4 regions of the Cytobacillus sp. MT66 genome follow, and region 1 is predicted to be linked to each of the others. Evidence: riboswitches for the same ligand, from Rfam matches in the RefSeq annotation. Region 1 holds a riboswitch; each other region holds the start of a gene.
The links. Region 1 has a riboswitch for cyclic di-GMP ahead of AC1Q59_RS12445 (putative bifunctional diguanylate cyclase/phosphodiesterase). Riboswitches for the same ligand answer to the same signal wherever they lie in the genome.
Positions count from the first base shown of each region.

Region 2: it holds a riboswitch for cyclic di-GMP, as region 1 does, so the genes downstream of both, AC1Q59_RS24005 (hypothetical protein) here and AC1Q59_RS12445 (putative bifunctional diguanylate cyclase/phosphodiesterase) in region 1, are expected to answer to the same signal.
Region 3: it holds a riboswitch for cyclic di-GMP, as region 1 does, so the genes downstream of both, AC1Q59_RS09985 (nuclease-related domain-containing protein) here and AC1Q59_RS12445 (putative bifunctional diguanylate cyclase/phosphodiesterase) in region 1, are expected to answer to the same signal.
Region 4: it holds a riboswitch for cyclic di-GMP, as region 1 does, so the genes downstream of both, AC1Q59_RS21515 (HNH endonuclease) here and AC1Q59_RS12445 (putative bifunctional diguanylate cyclase/phosphodiesterase) in region 1, are expected to answer to the same signal.

Region 1 covers NZ_JBXAFB010000006.1:77,115-82,785, forward strand. Annotated here, with positions in the region: gene AC1Q59_RS12440 (methyl-accepting chemotaxis protein) at 1-320, shown strand, start outside; gene AC1Q59_RS12445 (putative bifunctional diguanylate cyclase/phosphodiesterase) at 405-2,039, opposite strand; cyclic di-GMP riboswitch class I at 2,125-2,212, opposite strand; partial or broken gene AC1Q59_RS12450 (GGDEF domain-containing protein) at 2,588-3,115, shown strand; gene AC1Q59_RS12455 (alkaline phosphatase D family protein) at 3,263-4,873, opposite strand; gene trpB (tryptophan synthase subunit beta) at 5,162-5,671, opposite strand, start outside.
Region 2 covers NZ_JBXAFB010000027.1:5,897-11,567, forward strand. Annotated here, with positions in the region: gene AC1Q59_RS23995 (SNF2 helicase associated domain-containing protein) at 1-1,042, opposite strand, end outside; gene AC1Q59_RS24000 (metal-sensitive transcriptional regulator) at 1,237-1,500, opposite strand; cyclic di-GMP riboswitch class I at 1,804-1,894, shown strand; gene AC1Q59_RS24005 (hypothetical protein) at 1,979-2,332, shown strand; gene AC1Q59_RS24010 (ketoacyl-ACP synthase III) at 2,446-3,432, shown strand; gene AC1Q59_RS24015 (hypothetical protein) at 3,454-3,744, opposite strand; gene AC1Q59_RS24020 (hypothetical protein) at 3,960-5,402, opposite strand; gene AC1Q59_RS24025 (L-cystine transporter) at 5,583-5,671, opposite strand, start outside.
Region 3 covers NZ_JBXAFB010000004.1:325,116-330,786, reverse strand. Annotated here, with positions in the region: gene AC1Q59_RS09995 (M6 family metalloprotease domain-containing protein) at 1-146, opposite strand, end outside; gene AC1Q59_RS09990 (hypothetical protein) at 472-1,104, opposite strand; gene AC1Q59_RS09985 (nuclease-related domain-containing protein) at 1,132-1,839, opposite strand; cyclic di-GMP riboswitch class I at 1,919-2,010, opposite strand; gene AC1Q59_RS09980 (hypothetical protein) at 2,011-2,391, opposite strand; gene AC1Q59_RS09975 (Crp/Fnr family transcriptional regulator) at 2,504-3,187, opposite strand; gene AC1Q59_RS09970 (DUF3307 domain-containing protein) at 3,325-3,654, opposite strand; gene AC1Q59_RS09965 (adenylate/guanylate cyclase domain-containing protein) at 3,776-5,086, shown strand; gene AC1Q59_RS09960 (calcium/sodium antiporter) at 5,266-5,671, shown strand, end outside.
Region 4 covers NZ_JBXAFB010000017.1:22,779-28,449, forward strand. Annotated here, with positions in the region: gene AC1Q59_RS21505 (hypothetical protein) at 1-1,230, opposite strand, end outside; gene AC1Q59_RS21510 (hypothetical protein) at 1,232-2,083, opposite strand; gene AC1Q59_RS21515 (HNH endonuclease) at 2,195-3,091, opposite strand; cyclic di-GMP riboswitch class I at 3,218-3,304, opposite strand; partial or broken gene AC1Q59_RS21520 (hypothetical protein) at 3,560-3,756, opposite strand; gene AC1Q59_RS21525 (YfiT family bacillithiol transferase) at 4,138-4,647, opposite strand; gene AC1Q59_RS21530 (DNA-3-methyladenine glycosylase) at 4,823-5,419, opposite strand.

The DNA.
Region 1 (5,671 bases):
ATGATGTGCAGTCAGGCGTTAGGGTTTCTAATGAGGCTATAGAAAAATTTGATCTTATTCTTAAGAGTACTAAAGAAATTACTCCGCAAATGGATGGGATCTCTGCTACGTCGCAGGAAACGTTATCGGCTATTCAAGAGGTATCTGAAAGTGTAAATATACTAGCTAGTATTGCAAGAGGGAATGCCTCAACTTCTGAAGAGGTTGCCGCATCAACAGAGGAGCAGCTCGCAACGATGGAAGAAATCTCATCCTCATCCAAGGCATTAGCATCAATGGCTGAGGAATTGCAGGAATTAATTTCGACATTTAAATATTAAATAGGAAAAGGAGCTCTCATTAAGCAAATAATAATGAGCGCTTCTTTTTTTTCACTGTTTAGGTCCTCAAGATATTGGCATTTTTTACAATAACTCATTAATAATTTTTTCGATATTATCTATTTCCGCAAGTATGTTATCAATATCGTTTGCTTTACCAAGATCTTTTTGCATGATTTGGAGGGTGTTTTTGATAGATAACAAAGGATTTCGTATTCCATGGGCAACCCCTGAGGCTATTTGACTCAATCCGCTAGGCTTTTCAGTTTTACACACCCTATTATCAGATTTTTTAAGCTCTGAGTTTTCTGCCAGTTCTAGCCTAGTTAATTCTAATACATTTTCTAGCGGCTGATGATTGGAAAGTTCTCTTTGAATACCTGAAGTAAGGAGTATTTCTTCCATTTCCCTATGTCTTTGTGCAATCTCCTCTGGCGGCAGAGGCTTGCTGAAAAGATAGCCTTGAGCACCATCACAATGATTTCGTTGAAGAAAGACTAATTGGTCTTTTGATTCCACCCCCTCAGCAATCACCTGCATTTCTAGCTGATGAGCCATGGTAATAATGGTTTTAACAATGGCTGCATCAGTGGAATCTTGGGTTGAGTTTCTTACAAACGATTGATCAATTTTTAAAACATCAATCGGGAATATTCTTAGGTAATTAAGAGAGCTATAACCAGTTCCAAAGTCATCTAAACTGATTTTTACACCAAGGGTCTTTAATTCGTTAAGTACTTTTAATCCTTGAGGGATATCCATTAAGGTACTTTCGGTAATTTCAAGTTCTAGGTATTCTGCATCTAACCCTGTTTCTTCTAGAACAGATTTAACAATTTGAGCGAAGTTAGGCTGATAGAGCTGCCGGCCAGATAAATTAACGGAAATAATAAATGGTGGAAGTCCCTGATCCTGCCAGGCCCTATACTGTTTACATGCTGTTCGTAATACCCATTCCCCAATTGGGATAATGAGGCCAGTCTCCTCTGCAAGCGGAATAAACTCCCCTGGGGAAACCATTCCTTTTTCCGGATGATCCCAACGGATAAGTGCTTCCATTCCCATCATTTTTCCAGTGAAAAGATCCATTTTGGGCTGATATTGCAGAAAGAATTCATTATTATTTATTGCCTTATGCAGATTCACTTCAATTTCTAATTTATTATGTATGTGATCTGTTTGATTTGAACGATAAAATTGAAAGTTATTCTTGCCATTATTTTTTACATGATACATAGCTACATCGGCTTTTTTAATTAGGGAGTCAATATCTTTTCCATCATGTGGATAGAAGCTAACTCCAATACTTGGTGAAGAATAAATTTCATAGCAATCAACAATGAACGGTTCGTCAAAACAAGTAAGGATTCTTTCCATGGTATCCATTACTTCTTTATGATTCAGATTGATAAGGGATACAAGAAATTCATCTCCACCATTTCGTGCCAAGGTATCAGCTTGGTCTAAACAATTGATTAACCGTTGAGCAACTTCTTTTAATAACAAGTCACCAATCTCGTGGCCTAACGAGTCATTAATGACCATAAACCTGTCTAGGTCAAAGAACAATACAGCTGCAGACTTAGTTGTTTCTTTTTGTAAGACTTCCTTTAAATGCTTAAAAAAATGATGACGGTTGGATAAACCCGTCAATGCATCATGGTTAATGAAATAATCAATTGCTTCATCTACCCCTATAAGATCCTTCTTTACTACCATATTGCACCATCCTCGATTTTCCGTATTTAGAAATTCTGGATAATGAAGAAGAGACTAAACGAAAACCGATTAGTCTCTTCTTATTATCGGTAACTGGCTGGCATGATCTGACATTGATCGAAGCCCCTTTAGTTTTGCGTCTTTACCTTTCGATAAATTTGCCTTTAACTAATTTATATTTTTAAATATGAATAAGTTTGGTTCCATGGATTATAGTCTAGGTAAATGCTACCATATATTAATTGATTATTCACCTAAAAAATACAAATTTCGATATTTTTCGATTGTTTTCTACATGTTTGTAAGGGTAAAATTGTGATAAAATACCTATCAACTTTAAAGTGAAATGTTCTATTCTTTTTATTGTTAGACATTAATAGTAAGGGTGACATTCTATCAGAAAAATTATTATTCTTCTTATTATGATTATTTTCTTTAGTTTGCTTTTCGTAGTTTATGATTATATCAACTACGAAACTTATAAAAAGAATTGGTTAAGAATAACACTTTTAATTATTCCAATCTTTTTACAGCTGGTATTAACCTATTTGATCAAGGTAAACTTTGAAAAACTGAAATTTTTAACAGAAAGGGACTTCTTAAGTAAGGTTTATAATAGAAGATTCGTCCATAGTGCTTTTCCGGAAATAACACAAAAATTAAATGGCCAGAAATTAAACATCTTCTTGCTAGACATAGATGATTTTAAGGAAATTAATGATACCTATGGTCATGAAGCTGGGGATTTAGCTATTCAAGCTGTTTCTAAAGCACTTACTAGAAATACAAGAAAGATGGATATCGTTGCCAGATGGGGAGGAGATGAGTTCTTCCTAATCATTCCTAATAAAGAGGTTATATCTACCGAAGCGATTTTAAATAGAATTAAAAAGAATTTAGAAAACTTTTCAACGTAAAAAAGCATTAATCTTTCTATATCTATTGGACGCTCAGTATACCCGGATGATGGCAAACGACTGGAAGAATTAGCGAAATTAGCCGATAAAAAAATGTATAAACATAAATTTAAACACAAACAAAGCAAAAACGAAAATGGCACAAAAGGGTGTAAGTAAGAGGACACAGGGACAGGCACCTTGTCCGAAAGCCTGTAGATTTGTTTGAAAATCCCCAATCGTATAAATCGGTTATAAATTCCTATCCGGGATATCTTCAAAAATATTGCAGAGAGTGATCAGCTGATCACTCTCTAAATTTTATCCTTATAAAGGTGTAGCGGTTAGTTGCTTCAACGCTGGTTTCCCGTCTTCAACCACAAACGAAGCACGTGTACTAATCGGGGCTCCCGGTCTTGTTACATATGGAATGACTTGATAATCGGTTTGCCATGTGTTTTGTGTCAGTTTACAGCGTACATAGCCGCGATAGTTATTGAAAAACTTAATATGCGGGTTTTCTTTTAAGTATTGTGCGGTATTGTTATTCACATCCGATCCGTCACCATTAGACGTAATCGAAGTCCCGACAAACTCTACGGCTACTGTTTCTGAATTCGGGTCATGGAAGTCTACTTTGATTTCATTTGCCCAGTTCGTATGAACATCCCCAGTAAGGACGACGGTGTTTTTAATATCCTTTTCTGCTAAAAAGTCTGTAATTCGCTGACGGGCAGCTGGATAGCCATCCCAAGCATCCATACTTACATATTCTTCTCCTGGATCAAAATCACCATCACGGTGAGCGAAAAATACTTGTTGTGCTAGTACTTTCCATTTCGTTTGTGACGCAGCCAGTCCATTTAGCAGCCATTGTTCTTGCTGCTCACCTAATAGGGTGCGGTTTGGATCCTCTGATTCCGGAGTAGGCACTTTCCAGCCATCTCCATTGGCTTGATCATCTCTGTACTGACGTGTATCCAGGACATTGAATTCTACTAAGTTACCAAAAGATAAACGACGGTACAATTGTATGTCACTTCCATTTGGCAGGGAAGTACGGCGAATTGGCATATGTTCGTAGTAGGCTTGGTAAGCGACAGCTCTTCTTGCTAAGAAATCCTCTTTTGATTGCTTCTGCGGATCTTGAGGAATGTCTCCTGCGTAGTTGTTATCCACTTCATGATCATCAAATGTAACAATCCATGGGAAGTTTGCATGTGCTGCCTGCAGGTCACTATCTAATTTATAAAGAGCATAGCGGTTACGATAATCATCAAGTGTATAGGTTTCCGGAGCAGAATAATCAGTTGGTCGAACCTTTGAACTGTGTTTTCCCTCGTAAATATAGTCACCAAGATGAACAACTAAATCAAGATCATCCTTGGCTAAGTGTTGATAGGCCGTGTAAAAGCCTACGGGCCAGTTTTGGCAGGAAACAAAAGCAAAGTTGAGATGATCCACCGTACTGTTATAGGCAGGGGCGGTTTTTGTTTTACCTGTTGGGCTGATGTGATCATGCGCCTTAAAACGATAATGATACCAAGTAGAAGGTTCTAATCCCTCCACTTCAATATGTACAGAGTGACCAAGCTGTGGTTTGGAAATCTCATTTCCTCTCATGACGACATTTTGAAAAGTAGCATCAAGAGAAACCTCCCATTGTACGGGAACAGGATGGTTATCCATGCCGCCGCCATTTAATGGATCCGGGGCAAGTCTTGTCCATAGAACCACGCCGTCAGGTAGCGGGTCTCCTGAAGCAATCCCTAAAGTAAATGGATATTGAAGTTTGTTTGACTGACTAGGTTGATTGGGTTCTGCCGCAGAAGCCGTGTTAAAAGGGACTGAACTGGCAATAGCAGCACCAAGGGCAATTCCTACACCTTTTCCAGTGTTTTTTAAAAAATTTCTCCGGTTCTTGTCAAATTCTCTCATTTTCCATCCTCCTTTGTCGTTCACCATCAGTGTAGATTGCGATTATTTAGATAATTTGTAGATTACGTAAATAAAATGTAAATCGATGGAAAATGATAGATTGGTAGGAATCATTAAGAATAAAATTTGTGATAAAAGTAGTGATAGAGCGGAGGGGAATAAGTGGAAAGTATTAGATGTTTTTTACAATGGATGAGGCGCTGTAAAAGGGAAGCTGGGTATCTTATAAAAAAACTGACTCAAACTAGTCGCATTCATGACAGTTTGAGTCAGTTCATTTTTCTATTCTTATTTATTTAACATATGGAAGACCTGGTCCACATCTTTATCTCCGCGACCAGATAAATTAATAATAATGGTATCATCCTGTGAAAGCTCTTTAGCTAATTTGAGTCCATAAGCAACAGCATGAGAACTTTCTAGTGCAGGAATAATTCCTTCTACTTTAGATAGCAGCTGAAAAGCTTCTAAGGCTTCTTGCCCTGTAACGGCCACATATTCGCCTCTGCCGCTAGCTTTTAAATAGCTGTGTTCAGGGCCAACGCCGGGATAATCCAATCCAGCGGCAATCGAGAACACCTTCTGCGGTTCTCCGTTCTCGTCTAATAGTGTAAAGCTTTTGAATCCATGCAATACAGCAGGAACGCCTTCCGACATGGTTGGTGCTTCCGTAGGCTCGACTCCAATTAAGCGAACGGAGTTTTCATCAATATAATGAGCAAAAGCCCCAATTGCATTGCTTCCGCCACCTGTACATGCGACCACCGCTGTTGGCAGTTTTCCTTCTTTTTCTAAAAT
Region 2 (5,671 bases), on a different contig from region 1:
CGACGAAGGATTTTAATTGATGACTTGGTATAGGGATTTCATTTATCTTGGAACGTTCTATCATTCGCTGTAATTCATAGAGCCGTTCTGCTTCCCATCTTTTAACCACAACGACTTTTCCTGCCGAAAGGACGGTGTCATATTCTTTCAATATCAGCATCTCGTCTAAACCGTGAATAACCAGATGATATCCATTTTCCTCCGTACCTGTAAATTCAAATGTTAACGGTAACGGTTCATCTGAAACACAGAACTGATGATAGCTATTCCCATCATATTGCAAGATGACTTGTGGAGCACGTGCTAATAAGGGTTCAACATTTTTCCAGAAGGATGCAGGAATTAGCAGCATTCCTTTATCCAAGTGACTCTTAGCTGAAATTGCCTGACGATGTACTTTTTCATCATCCATGACATGAATTAGCTGCTGAATAATGGCATCAGATACGTTATCAAAGCAATGGCTAACCGGTTCATATAAAAATTCTTTTGAAATTGCGTATTGTTTTCTATCTTTCACACTTTGGAGAAAATCACGAATGTCGGCTATTTTGAGTGATGAAATAGAAAGTTCAATACCAAATCGGGCATTCCCATCAATGGTAACTCCTTTACATAAAAAAGCTGTATCCAGGAGTTGTCTATTTTCAAAATGGATTTGCCGGCCACTTACAGGCAGCTGCTTCTCCTCAAATAATTTCAGCAATTCTTCTGGCATCTGTCCATCTGTTTGTCCAGGAATATATTTATCTTGTATATTCTCTTGCTGGTGGTGCTGCCAAGCTAGCAGCACCGCGGCAATATGTTGGCAATCTTTATCAAAAGAATTAAGAGACGGGCAGCTGCAGACCGCTTGAAATCCTTTAGGAAGTTTCTTGAGGCGGACATGGAAATCCTCCACCCCTTGGACTGTAGCCTGTATAGAAATTGGCGTTACTTCTTCCACTTTTACTTTTCCATTACGATAAAAAGCGTCCCCTCTTTTAAAGGAGACAGCCCCACATCGCTCTTTTATAATTTTTTGATTCAGCTGGATTTGCATAGGGTTGCCTCCTTTCGTTAAACAGGACATTTTCTTCTTTACTAAATGTATCATGAAGAATAGGCACACGCTAGTTGTACATAAGTCATTTCAAATCGTACATTAGGCAGCAGTTTCCCTAAAAATAAAAACACTCACAACTGTTTGCCAACTCGTGTGAGCGTTTACCATTTTTAATAAATCTATTAGATCTTTTAACGACTTCTCACTAAGAGGTTTACCGCTTCTTTAATTAAGTCTTCAGCATTTCTGTCTTCTGAATCTTCTGCTTTTCGAACACATTCAACCAAATTGGAGCTTACAATAACTCCTATTGTCCGATCTATAGCTGTTCTAGCGGCAGACAACTGGGTGATCACATCTTTACAGTCCTTTTGTTCCTCCATTAACCGAAGAATTCCTCTTAACTGCCCTTCAATCCGCTTAACTCTGTTTTTTATTTGATCGTTATATTCCATAGCTATACCACCTCAAACTTGGATTCTTATTAGATTCATTATAATCTCTTACATCAATAATTTCTAATTTAGACTTATCATATTCCCCTTCCGCCATAATGCACACTTTGGTAAATCATCAATAATTACCCCAAATCCACTTTATCCAGGAGTTTGATATCATAAAATACAAATCAACATGTGAAGTCCCTTAATCTATTTTTACCATCAAGTGATTAAAAAGACCTAAATATTCTTGAACTCTCAAACCTACTTTTGTATTATTATAATAATATATTATCTAAGTATCATATATTTTCTCTATTACGATAATGGCAAACTTATCTAAAGGTAAGGACGCAAAGCTACAGACCTAAGGCAAAGCATCAAATGCTATGGTGGCTGAGTTACCGAACATGGGGGTTATTCAAGCACACATCCCATTTGCGGTTTTGTGCTTTTTTATTTTAATTAAATACATAGAAAGGAAGACTTTATAATGGCAACAGATGTTAATGGCAGTTATGAAATCAAGGTGGACAGAGTAAAAAAGGAGATTAAGATCCGAGTGGAAGGCAGTGCAACTCCAGAAGGAGCACAGGCATTTATTAATGAATATAATCAAAAGACTTCTAGCGTGAATTCTCAGGAATACAACTGCGTTGCAGATTGCACGGATATGAAAGTAGCCGGGACCGAATTGCTGCCGCTGCTAGAATCGTGTGTAAAACTGTATAATCAGACTGGCTTTAAGAAGGTCATTTTCAGCGTTGGAAAAAACCCAATTTTAAAAATGCAGCTAAGCCGTCTAATTCGGCAAAATGGCATAACCAATGCGGAAGTTACCGAATGATAATAGAATTCCAATAAGAAGATGATTTTACCAAGGAGAGGGTACAGCTTGTACCCCCTTTTTCGTTTATGTTTTTTCGAATTTATGAAAAATTTATAGAGAGGAATTCATCCATGACAAACATCAAAATAAAAGAGATTGCTATATATCATCCAGAAAATCACATTCCTAACGACTTTTTCTTTCAGCATTTTGATAAGCGAGGCAAAGATATTCGCCATCTATTAAAACACGTTGGCAGAGAAAATCGCTATTGGACAGATCCAGATAAGAAAAAGGAAACAGGCATCACTATGGCTATTGAGGCTTCAAAAAAAGTATTAGAAAATGCTCATCTGACCGGAAAAGATATTGATATGATTATCTATTCCACTCAAATACCAGATCAATTGATTCCAATGAACGCCCTCTATATCCATCAAGCAATCAACGCTTCAAGCCATTCTATCGCTTTTGACTTAAACGGAAATTGTATTGGAATGACTCTTGCTGTCGATTTTGCTGCTCGCTATATGCAAGGCAATTCCAGGATTCAACGGGCGTTAGTCATTGGCTCTGATCATTTTTCTCCTATACTGAATCCTGAAGATGAACTAAGTTATTCGTTATTCGGGGACCTTGCCTCTGCTGTTATTTTAGAAAGTACAGAAGAATCTGCAGGATTTATTGATTCGCTTCATTATACGGATAGTGTGAACCCTAACCCTATCATGTTTCCGGTTAATGGGTTAGTGCAAACTTTGAAAGAACAAAATGACCCGTATATGAAGTTTGAACCTTTTGATGCGTCGCCTATGTACCCTCATGTCTATGATTCCATGCGTGAGATTCTGAATCAGCACGGATTAAAACCAAGTGATGTTAAATGTTGCTTTAGTCAAAGTAACAAGGCTATACTTCAACGGATTCAAGAAAACATGGGATTCCATGAAGACCAAATCATTTTTGCCGCAGATAAATATGGCTATCCTGGCACGAGCAGTCCATTCATTGCTCTTCATGAGGGAATCCAAACAGGCAAAATTCAACATGGGGATTACGTACTGTTCTGGACAGTAGGTTCAGTATATGAATTCATCACCATGTTATTCAAATACTAATATCGGCAGCTTACCGTTTAATCATAAATTTGCCAGTGGCGTTCTACAGCATTTTCCATAAATATATTTATTAAGAATTGAGTCAATGGCATTAACTGTTTTCGTGGCGTCTTGTCCTTCTATATATAAATATAAATGTCCTTGATATGTAAGGAAAAATGAAACCATTTTAGACAGTTGCTGAGGCTTTAAAACATAATTATCGGTATATAAGTAAACTTTGCTTTGAGAAGTTTTACAAATATGAAATAAATCAAGTACATTGGCTAGCTTTAATTTCTCAGTTATATTGTAAGATAAAATAGTTTTCATTGCTCTCTCCTTCTAAGTTAGTGTTATAAAATGTATAGGGAATGCTAACTAATAGGTTCCTTATTTATTTTTTCATAAGTATTTTATTTTTGGTAGGGTGTAAAATTGTTGAAAAAACACTAGTTTTGAAAAAATTCGTCTAATTTGCAGAGCTGTTAAAATGCAAAAAAATAAACCTAGTACGCGGAGTACTAGGTTTACTTTTTTGATAGGTATTATTCGTTCCCTTTACCGTTATTCTCTTTCTTATTTTCAGCGCCATTATTTTGGCCGTTTTTTTTCTTTTCGTTTACTTGCTGTTGCTTTTCAGCTTTCTTTTCTTGAACTTCTTCCTTTTTAGCAGCAGCTTTTGCCTGACCTTCAGCACGCTTTTCTGCAGCCTTAGCCTGCGCTTCTTCTTTCTTAGCTAATCCTGGAGCAACCACAGCAGTTTCCTTCATTTCTTCTGCAACTTTAGTTTCAGGTTCAACTGGTTCGTTTGTTGCTGTTACTGCTGTTGATCCTGTTGCTTTTGATTCCGCTGTAACTTGTTTTTCTTGAGTTCCCTCTTTGACTGCTTCTGTTTCTTCAGTTTCTTTAGATACTGCTTCTGCATCTGATGTTTCCACTGTAGCTTTTTCTTCTGCCTGGTCTTTTTCTGTTGCTACAGTTTCAGCATCTGCTGTTGCTTCATCCGCAGCAGCTTTATCTTCCTCAGTAGTTTCAACTGCGAATTTTTTTGCTTTTTCTTCAAGCTTTGCAAGTTTCTTATCTAATTTCGCAAAAGACTTTTGAATATTTTTCATTAAAGCTAATTGAGCTGTAGGGTTTTTAACATGTGATAATGCTGCAGCTAATGCATCAATGTTTTGAGCAAGCTTTGCTTCTACTTCATCTTCTATTTCTTCTTCATCTTCTGCTGCAATTACTTTGCCTTCAGTTGCTTCTTCTGTTGTATCATCTTCAGTTGCTATTTCTTCGCCTTCAGCTGTTTCTTTTGTCTCTTCAGTGTCTTCAGCTGACTGATCTGCAGTTTTATCAGCATCTTCCACTGTCGCTTCTTTATTTTCATCAGCAATTTTATCTGAATCTGCTAAGCTGTCAGCTGCTTCCTTTTGAGTAGCGATTGCCTCTTCTAAAAGCGCTGTTGCCTCTTCAGTTTTACCCTCTGCAAGCAATGCATTGGCTTCCGCAATACGCTCAGCAGCAAAGTCAGCTAAAAGACGAGCTTCCTTGTAATCATCAAATGTAACCGCAAGTCTTACCTTTTCCATCATAATTTTTACAAAATAGAAGAAATCTCCAGGTACCAAAGCTGGTGCTTCTTCTTGCTCTTGAACTGTTTCATCTGTTGTTTCAGTGTCAGCTTCTTCTTTTGTTGCAGAATCATCTTCTGTTCCTTCTTCTTCTGTTACAGCTTCCCCATCAGCAGCTGCTTCTTCCGCAGGCTCATCTACTGTAGCAGCTTCATCTACTGTAGCAGTTTCATCATCAGCTAAATTTACATCTACTGTCGTTTCCGTTTCCGTAATGTTTCCATTAGTTTCAGCTACTTCTTCCGTGACTGGTGCAGTTGGTTCAACTGATTCCTCATTTGCAAATGCAGTGCTTGTCCCTAAAGAAGATAAAATAAGTGCTGATGCCGCTGCACCGCTGATTAGTGACTTCTTAATTTTCATAGACTGTTTCCTCCTGATCTGATTTTCGTTATACCCTTCGACAAAAACAGACAGGTTTATGGTGGTAGATTTGAAAAAAATTTAAATAATTTCTTTATATTCCCTATAAATGAAAAAAATAGTGCCGTCTGAAGTCATTTTTCACGACTTTCAGACAGCACCATTTTTAAGAATATATTTTTACACTTCAACTACCTTATCTAAGCCAGTTTTATCGTTATATACTTTTTCATCCAATTCTCCAGTAATTTTTCCTGTTAAAATACCGG
Region 3 (5,671 bases), on a different contig from region 1:
GAAGCACCCACATGATGAGCCAGGCTTAGCTGGTATGTATTTTTTTCCTTCACTGGGGCATCTGCACTGATTGATGACCCTCCTGCAAAAATCGTACTTCCTACTAATGCTAATGATAGAGCAGAGCTAGATAGAACCTTTAACAAATACCTCACTCCTTCAAAATTCTGTTATATTTTCAATAATATAGATTTTTCACCCTATTCTGAATAGTGTAAAGGAACCTATTCTAGAAAAATATTCTATGAATATTTGATTATATTTTTTATAAACACCTATAAAAAATATATCCTTTTTCCTACAACCGCTAATTTTCCAAGTACATAGTATAATAAAAAAGCGAGGGAAATCCCCCGCTCCTATCGTATTTGGCTTATGATTTACGAACTAAGATAGATTCCCTCCAAATAAATGAGTCAAACTTTAGTCAAGCCAGCAGGAATGGAACCCATGTCTGATAGGAACAATCCCCTATTTCAATGAAATTGTAAATTCTTCATCACTGCCTGGCGTTGGAAGCCGCCCGTCATGCTGATTTACTAGCAAGATATTACTAATTACCAGATTATTTGGTGTGCCTGCTGCATTTGCAAACTTAAAGGAGTAGATTTTTTCTTGTCCCGCACCGATTTTCTCCATATGCGGAAATTCAGCCTTGAATCTGCCTTCGCTCGTTTCAAGCGTTGCTATTCCTGCTCTTCCCCAGCCAAAAGCCACATCAAATTCCTCATTCTTATTTTCCACTCTCATTTCTAAAGAGTATCCATCACTATGTTTTTCTAGAGAGAAGTTTGAAAAAATAAGATTGCTAGTGACGTAAGGTTCAACAGATGAAACGTCCAGAATGTTGGATGATGAAGCGCTTTTTTCAGCCGGGGCTTCTTTAACAACTTCTGGTTCTGAATCTGTCTTTTGTACTTGTACAAGTTCGTTTTTCACTTCTTCTTTAATCTCATTTTTTAAATCATCTTTCATTTCTTGTTCAAGCTCTGCTTTTACTTCCTGGCGAATCTCTTCTTCTGTTTTTGCCGTTACTTCTCCCTTAGAGCATCCCGCAAGCAATCCTAGCAGCATTAAACTTCCTAATACTAATTTTAATTTCATTTTTACAAATCTCCTTTTTTGTCAAAGTTACCTTTTAATCAATGCTTTCGCTTTATTTAACACTTCATGGTTTATTTTTCTTTTTGAGCTATGCGTGGTTAAATACGTTTGCAATTCATTTGATGATGTAAAAACATTAGTTCGTTCTGATGTTACATTTACATTGGCTTGAGGATTCGAGAAATAGACGGCCCCCTCAATCCAAAGATTTATCCCGTTTTGCTTAAAATAGCTGGATAAAATATGTACTTGTCTTCTTACTTGCTTAACAGGGTTTCTCATTTCCTTTGTGTATTCTCCGCCTTTTCTTCCCACTTTGTGCTGAATCCAGGAGTGATCCTCATCTCTTCCTTGGATGGTGCCGTTATGATTTTTTACCTCAACGACAAAGACGCCATTTTCACCCACAATCACATGATCAAGCTCGGCCATTCCTTCATTTGTTGAAAGCTGAACAGAACTAAACACCTCATAACCTTTGGGAAGTTCTCTCAGAATACTAGAAGTTCGCTCTTCCCCTTTAATTCCAGCACTTAGAACGGAGTATTTTTTCCAAAAGAATATAGCAGCCCAAAATAGCATGACCGGAAAAAGATGAAAAATCCCTTTAAAGTAAAATCCCTGTATAAAAGCCACAAAGTATACAATTGGTGCAATCGCTAATAAAATAGAAATTAATAAATAGTTGTTCGCCTTCGTTTTTAGTGCGTTTTTCCCTTTATGGATGGTTGCCATAAAATATCATCCCTTTTTGCTAAAATAAAAAGACTGCTTGCATAGGCAGCCAAGCAGTCAGATAACAATACAATACTGTATCGGTAACCCGACGATCATCGTTCTGTCTCACAGAACATTAGACTCGTGGCTTTGCGTCCCGCCCTTTCGGATGGTTTGCCATTTACTCTATTAAAATTGGTGATGGTCATTAAATGAGTGATCAAACCCTTGATCATGACCATGATAGTAATGATCAATAATGGGATCCAAACCTACATTTTGAAATGGATCCATTGATTGATCCATCATTTGCTGAAGATTCATTTGGTCAATTAGCTGGTTTTGCAAAGCGAAATCCTGCATTTGCTGTAAATCCATTTGCTGCATTTGATCGATCATATCTTGATTTAGCTGCTGCTCGAGTTCGAGCTGCTGAAGAAACGCAATACTTGCCGTTCCGCCAACACCTGCAGCAGCTAAACTTGCTCGACGGGATAATGTGTTTTTTCTTTTAGCTCTTTTAATAATAAAAATAATAGTACCGAAAATAATGATTGGCAGTAAGTCCATTATAAATCTCCCCCTAAACGTTCTTTGTTTGTTAATTTTATTATCACTTAGGGGCCTATTATTTTCTGTAATCCAAACTACAAAATTATACTTTTTTTGAAAAATAGATTAATTAATCTTCAATAATACCCTCTTCAAAATTAGCCATGTCCTTAATAAGAATTTTCTTATTCTGCAAAGTAATCCATTCTTCTTGCTGTAATTCGGCCATGATTTTTGAAACAGTCTCCCGAACAGCCCCAATTAAATCGGCCATTTGCTGATGGGTTAATTTATAATTGATTAATAGTCCGTCTTCTGTATGTATTCCATAATCCTTCGCCAGTTGAACAATTAGTTTATAGACTCGTGTTCGCACATCAAAAAATGTTAAATGCTGAATTTTATCATTTGCTCGCCTTAACTTTTCCATTGTTAGACTCAACAACTTAATTAACAGTTGCGGGTTTCGCATTAACAATGACTTCCATTCATTTTCCTTTAAGATAAATAATGTCGTATTTTCCAGAGCAACAGCAGCCGCTGATCTGCTATTATTCGGATCTAGCATTGCCATTTCCCCAAAGTAATCCCCATTATTTAGTAAGGAAAGAATCGATTCCTTTCCATTCGTTATTCGATAGATTTTTACTCTTCCTTGTTTGATTAGATAGAATTCTGTCCCTACATCTCCTTCAAGAAAAATATGGCCTCCCTTTTTTATATTTTTTTCGATAAAAAGAGATCCTAGTAATTCATATTCTTTTTCATTCAACCCCGCAAAAAAAGGGACATTTAACATAAATTGAGCATCCATTTTTTCCATTTCTCCCATAACAATAGTATTATCTTACTATTATATAGTTAAAATGAACTATGAACCACACCTCTGCTGATTTCCTCCCAAGCAAATACAAAACGAACGAATATTTTTTTCATCCGTTCGTTCCAAGTTCAGTTACTATAAATAAATAGAAGAATTTGCCCGAAATGAAGCAATTGATCGATCATTAGCCCTTTCCCCAGTGGATTAAGCTTTTTAAAAATCCCCACTGGTTTTGCTTTTAAATAGTCAACAGCCGCATGTACAAAGAATAGCCACGCCAGATCCATTCCATCTATAGCAAATCCTAGCAGATACCCCGCTGTTGCTATACAGCCTGTCCAAATTCCAGCATGAACGGACAGCAAATACAAATTCTTCCCCTTTGTTTTTGATAAAAATTCCCCCTGCAGCGGAAAGTCTCCTATTAGATGCGCAAATATAAGAATGATGAAGGTCAAACAACCACCTCATTGTTTATGGAACTAATAGATTTAATTATGTATGATAAATATAGGTTTTTTCTGTAATCTGGGTTACAAAAACATCAGAAATATTTTATCTATTAGGCAGGGAGCATGAATGACAGATAACGAATTATTAAAGGCAGCAAAGAAATTACGTTTTCCTAAACAGCTTGAAAAGGAATTTATTGATCGATATGACACCAAAACAGTGAGTTATGGGAAATGGGTGATCCCTATGGCATTTATCGCAACTCTTTCTCTGCCATTAATTGATGTCCTTTCTTTTGAAAGCAGTCTGCAAATGGTTCTTTTAATAAGATTTCTATCCTTTGCAATGTTCCCAATCTCGTATCTATTAAACAGTTCGCCAAGGTTTTCTAGATACTCACAAATATACAATTCAATGAATATTATTATAGTTAGCACGGGGTTTTATATTATTTTAGCCATAAGCCCTCCTGGAAGTTTTGCCTATAATCACTATTACATAGGTACATTCTTACTAATAGCAGTTACTTACACCACAGCAAGACTTCGCTTTTTTTATGCTAATATAGTTGTTTTCATTATTTTTACTTCTTATATATATGTAATGATTTTTCATCAGCAAGCACTCATTGATCCGAGTACAAAAAATATATTAATCAATGTTTCTATATTCCTTGTGTATTTCATATGTCTTTGCGGTCTGACAGGCTATTTTTTCGAATATTATAGCCGCAGGGAGTTCGTCCATCTTAAAATGGTTAAGCAGGAAAAGGAAAGATCTAAAGAATTATTATTGAATATCCTGCCCCAGCATATTACGGAAGGATTGCTGAAAGAACAAAGAACAATTACCGAAAGGCATTCAAATGTAACAGTCCTTTTTGCTGACTTAGTAGGCTTTACTCCATTTACCCGAACAATTGAACCCGATAAACTACTCTTTTATTTAAATCAAATCTTTACACATTTTGATGATTTAACAGAACAATATGGCTTAGAAAAAATAAAAACCATTGGCGATTCCTATATGGTTGCATCTGTCGGAGCCCAGCGTGAGAAAGGAATGGATCCGGCCAAAAACGCAGCACGGCTGGCCCTTGATATGCAAAGCTATCTAGCGGAATTAAGCAAAAGCTCAAACATTCCTTTATCTCTAAGGATTGGCATCAACTCCGGCCCAATTATCGCCGGGGTTATCGGAAAGAAGAAATTTACTTATGATCTTTGGGGAGACACCGTAAATATTGCTTCACGGATGGAGTCTGAAGCGATTAATGGGACTATTCAGGTTACAGAATCCACCTACCACTTGCTTGCAGATTCCTTTCAGTTAACGGAAAGAGGAATAATTATGGTTAAAGGGGTTGGGCCTATTAAAACTTATATCCTGCGAGAGGCTAGGGACCTGCCTAAGGGCACTCATGCCTTGTCCAAATGAACCAATACTGAAATAATCTATGATTATTTGTGGGCCTTTTTTTAGTTCTATGTACTATTCCTGCTGCACCCATAGATTGGTATGAATATACTTTTATGGAAGCTCCTGTTTGCAATACAGTATGTCCACTATTTATAATTACTGATATCTCATATACTATTGCGGGGTGCTCCAGGAACATGTCGTTTATCTTATTATTTTTAGGTTTTGGGCTCTTAATCGCAGGGGCAAATTATTTTGTTGAAGGTGCTTCTAAAATTGCAGGATTTCTTCAGATTTCCCCGCTCCTAATCGGACTGACCATCGTCGCCTTTGGAACAAGTTCTCCGGAGGCAACGGTTAGTATCTTAGCCGCATTAAAGGGTAATGCCGATGTGGCTATCGGTAATGTTGTCGGAAGCAATATATTCAACATTACTCTTGTTGTTGGAGTAACGGCGATTATTTTTCCGTTAAAGGTTGAAAATGAAACGCTTAGGAAGGAAATTCCTTTCACGTTGCTTGCAAGTGCTGCTTTGCTGATTTTAATCAGTGACCGGTTTTTGGAGTCTGTCAGCACAAATATTGTTACAAGAAGTGATGGTT
Region 4 (5,671 bases), on a different contig from region 1:
CGCACCAAGCTTGTCTTTTGCAAATCCCCAAACAAAATTTGCAGTAACTGTACCAATAACAGAGCCTAATACTGGAATAGGTATTAGCATTTGTCCTATTGCTCCACCTGTAGCTGCAATACCTGCTTCAATACAAAGGATTTGACCTTGTGTAACAAATTCATCCATAGAGATTTGTTCCTTATTTAAGTCCGCAAGTAAAGATGATAACCCCATCGTTGCACTTGTAACAGCACCTGCAAACGGAGCTGACAGAGAGGTTAAATTAGTTAAAGCGTATATACTCCCGGCAGTAACACCGCCTTTGGCACCTGCACCTGCAGAACTTATACCAATTTCCTTCCAATCATCTTTATTAAAATCCTGAATCTTCTTTCCCTTCTTCACTTTACTATAAATTACTGTAATCGTATTCAATGAAGCTGCAATAGCAGCTGCTGTACCAGCAACTTTAACTCCTTCTCCAATTGAAGGTCCTTTTTTAGCCTCGATGGATTTTGTTTTTTCCCTTGCATCTTTTTGAATTTCATCTTGAATTTTTTGATTCTCATCAACAATTTGGTCTTGATGTTTTGATACCGTTTCCCCGGCTGTACCTAATTGAGCTTCACTATAATTTGAAACGGACGGTTTTACTATTTCTTGAAAACTCCTACCTGTCTGACGCTCTATTTCTTCTACCTTTTGGAGAATAGCACGAATTGATTTATCGTTTAAATTACTAGGGGCTTGGCCTGATCTAATAGCTTCAATAATCTTATATTGATCTTTTGGTATAGAGTAATTCATAGAACTATCTTGATACTTTCCATAATGATCAAGTATATGTTTAAGTGTGTTATTTGATCCATTGATAAATTTGGATTGATACTTAATACCATCTAAAATGAAGTCCTCTGGTGCAGTACGAGCCACTCCATCAAAGGTAGCAACTTCACTTTGACCTTTTAAGGCTACCCAAGCATTGCGAACATTAACTTCTAGATGTTCTGCTACTTCGCCATGTTTCGTTTGTTCAGAACCTAGTATATTCTTTGGTTCTGAGAGAAACTGACGCATTTTCATCATATGTTTCAATGCAGTTTCAAAATTTATATTTTGCTGTTGCTGATTCTGCAATTTTTCTTTAACGATTTGATCTAACTGTTTAGCGATGGATTGACTCTTCCATTGGTTAAACCCATCTACTCCTGCTGCAGTAATCTGGTCTTTCCAAACATTTGTGGACATCTTACTTGCCAACTTCCTTCATAAATAACGCTGATAAACTTTCTGTGTTATTGATTATGGCTCTTAACAAATTACGTTCATCCTGTGAAAAGTCAGTGAAAGACTTTACATTTTTCGTTTTACTAATAAATGAAATCAAACTTTGTTCTAAGTTAGTAGCTAATGTTTGTGTAAAAGAGTTCAAGTTGGTAATCTCTGTAGATGTAGCGTCAAGTACTTTCATTGCCTTTACAATTTCAACTCGTTCCTTATCTGCTTTGATAGCGGCTTCCTTATTCTTTTTGCTTGCAAAGAAACCACCTGCCGCTATACTAGCTGCACCAATCCCCCAACCAATAGGGCCTGCTAATGCTAGTAAGGCACTTCCCCCGGCCATTCCGCCACCACCTGCTGCTAAAGCCCCGCCACCTAACCAAGCTAAAGCTGCATTAGTAGCTGCTGCTCCTGTTAAACCTGAAATAGCTGCTCCTGTTGATGCAGTTCCGAAAGTAGTAGCAATCGCCATTGCTGCTGTTGGAGCAAGTGCCGCTGTAGCTACCCCTGCCGCAACACCCGCTGCTGTACCTCCACCTGCTAACTTAATCATTTCTTTTTCATCATACGAGATTTCGCTAAGTGCCTTAAAGCTTGCAAGATTTACATGGACTTCTTCGAAAGTTTTGTCAAACTCTTTTGGAGTGTTGGCCAAAGTATTTATATAATCTTCAACTTTTTGAATTACATCCTCTGCATAATTTCTTGCATTATGCAATTTAATCGCATTATTTTGTAAGTCGTTAGAAGACTTCTCATATTTATATAAAGCATTTTGTAGTTTTCTTACCGCTTCTTTTTTTAATGAGCTATTTAACATTGATAATTTCTCCTTTTTTTATAGAACCAAGGTCAAAATATAAAGTATTTTTCTGCTAAATCTATTTATTAACCTAGCTTAACCCTTATAAGCATAATTTCTCTATTAGTATTACCGATTTTCACTTCCACCGCCCCAAATTGCTCGGCCACCTGTATGTGCAGTTTGAGCATGGGACTCTTCATCTACTAACTGCAAAAGACCCGGTTCCTCGTTATGGTGCCAAGTATATCCTTCCGGTGTTTGTCCGTTTGCTAGACCTTGGACTTCAGCTTGTGAGAAACCTAGTTCATTGGCAAGGTCCGGATTCTCTATAATAGCCTGATACAATGTATCATTAGCTACTTCAAAATGAACATCATCACCTTCTAAATACAATTCTTCTGCAATCATGACATTGAAAGTTTCATCAAATACAGGGAATGTACCTTCAACAACTTGTCCATTTGGTAGATCAACTGTTTTTTCAACGAAAGGTACTCCTGTTTCTGGAAGTTCATACCCGCTTAAATGATCATTCCTAGTTTCAATTTCCTCTGCTTCTATGATATCTGCTCCATCTACTAAATCTACTACACCGATGGCAAGACCTGACACAGCTACTACTTTACCAAGATTCTTCAGTCCTTTTATTGCTTGCTCTTTATCTCCACTTCTAAATCCTTTATAGGTGCTGCCAGCATTATTAGCTGTGTATTTTAGAGCAGAACCAATTCCCTTTATCGTTTTACCTGTGGAATCCTTTAAATCATTTAAACCTTTTTGTTTATAGTACTCATCTTTTTTAATAGCACCATATGTACCTTGAACCGCTCCATCTACAAACTGTCCTGCATTGTCTAAAGCTATTTTAGAAGCAGATTGAACACTATCTCCAACGTCCTCTAACCATTCACCAGTACCTTTCCACTTACTGCCTACAGCTTTTCCAACTACTTTAACAGAACCGCCGATTAATCCTCCTCCGACAGTTCCAATACCCTTTCCAATATTACGAAATACTCTCATAACCTATTCCTCCATTATTTAAGGACAATACCAATCGTTTATAAAAGCTTCCAACGTATTAATAAAAAAAACAGCTATCCCAAATGTTATAGGGATAGCCAACTAGTCATATACTGCTATTTTTGTATTGGCAACCCGACTATCATTATCCAATAGGATTTTAGACTCGTAGCTTTGCGTCCTTACCTTTCGATAAGTTTGCCTTTATCAGATTTTTATGTCTATATTCACATTACTATTTTACTATAAACACAACAATGAAGTATATCGTTTTTTGTCGGTGATCATTTTTTTCAAACTACTATAAACAAAAGAAGCTCCCATAAGTTTGCTATACTTATGAAAAGCTTCTTTGAGTTTTCTTTTATTGCCTTACTAAATGGAGCAAAAGTTGAGGGTATTGCCTATCCAGAATTTGACGAAACTTTCTAGAACTAATTTATTTTGCCCTACTAACATAGGAATAGCTTAACTCCAAAGTTTATGATGTTCATAAACGGTATCCTCCATTAATTGTTCACCGGTTACATATACATCATTTTCCCATCGTTCGTTACCCAGCCGATTTGGCTCGCTTCCGGCCATAGATTTTCAAATTGTCCTTTGTTTTCTCTTTTTACAGTTAATGAGAATCTTGATTGTGATTCACTAAATAACGCTACTGTCGGTTTGTTTACATAATTAAATTGTAATAAACTAATTTACAGCTGCTATTCGCGATGCTTAATAATCCTCCCGGTACTCAGCAGCCTTAACATCCCACTTAGGTGATAAATCATTATAGGAACTTGTCTTTTGCAAAGCCAATCGAGGCTAAAAAAAGAGTAATAACCATATCCCGATTTAAAGGACTTAAACCTGTACCGTTTGGATAGATCATTTGTGTATTTGGCAATTAAAAATACTGTTTATGGCAGTATGTTTTTGAATATAAATAAGCCGAAAATATGCATATTTTCGGCTTATTTATAGTTCGTGATATTGAAAAAAAGCACCATTTAGTTGCATAAAACTTTTGTAACTATTTCTTATTTATATATATTGTATTATTTTGATAATGCAATTTTTATATGGGCTAAGTGATGCTCTTCGTGCCAGGATAATTTTGCTACTTTTGCTGCAACTGTTATTTTACCGTTTATCTTGTGATTAAAAGCTCGATCTAATTGTTCTTCAGTTAAGCTATTTCCTAAAGATACGATGCGCTCATTTATACCTTCTAACATTTTAATAGAACTTTCTACAGGAAGCTTTGTATCCGGTTGAATCGCCCACTTTTCTTCATCAAAAGCAGGTACTGTTGGATTGTCATCTGTTAAAGCCAGCTTCAACCGTTGATACATATTCAACTGAGAATCTGCAATGTGATGAACAAGTTGGCGGACTGTCCAGCTACCTTCACGATACGTTCTGCTTAATTCCTCATCACTTAGGGAGTCAACAGTTTCTCTTAATCGAATCGTGTAAGTTTCAATTTCCTTTAGCCATTCTTGAATATTTTCTAATGTTACTTTTTCAGGAACTTGTAGTTTCCCAATTGGGTATCTTACATCCATTGTCAATCCCCTTTTCCCTTATTTCATAATATTTTGACCATTAAAGTAATTTCTTTAATTGTATCATTTCAACAAACAACATTGCCATTTAATAGCTTATTCAATTAAATGGCCCATTTGTTGAATGGTATCAGCCTCATCCAGTTACCAATTCCTTTTTTTATAAACATGAGAACTATCGGGTTTTTGGAGAAACAAACTTGTTCCCAGAAATCCAAAAACGCCAGGGATAATGGACAGCCTCACCGGTATTCTGGATGCCAATCCTTGGACCGGAAGCGATATTTTCAAGTTCAATGTCCGTTCCTTTTGCTATCCAAAGTGGGGATTGATCAAGTGGATGGCCATAGTCAGCCATTGTAATGTCAAGTGCCTTTGTCAGTTTACCTGGGCCATTAGTCCATTCGATTTCATTTTTTGCTTTTGGCCTCCTTTTAGCCATTAATTCTTTTCCAGAAAAGGGTTCCAATGCCCTAACTAGAACGGCATGAGGCTGCCCAATTTCAGCGCTTACCACGTTTAAAAGACAATGGGTGTGCATGGAATACGTATAGGCAACCCCGGGTTCACCAAACATAATTTCAGTTCGTTTTGTACGTAGCCCGCCAAAGCTATGTGCCGCACGATCATCGGGTCCCATATATGCCTCTGTCTCAACAATGATACCTGATGCCGTTCCCTCAGAAGTTTCTTTAATTAGAAGACATCCAAGCAGTGCTTTTGCAAGTTCTAGTGTTGGTTGATTATAAAAACTTTTTTCCAGTGGCTTCATCAGGTATTTCTCCTTTTCCTGTAGTTCGCACCTATTTTTCGCCCAAACAATTCCGCTTATGTAATGAATATGCCCATGGGTCATTTCACCTTGTGCTGTAATAACAATAATAAGCGTTATAGGAATCACGAAAATTTGAATGTTTTGTGACAACCACAAAATTATTATCTACATTTAGGATCAGGCATTATATTTGTAACTATTCATTTGTTTTCAAGTCGTTAGAATTAGCTTGGGGGATAACTATAATGA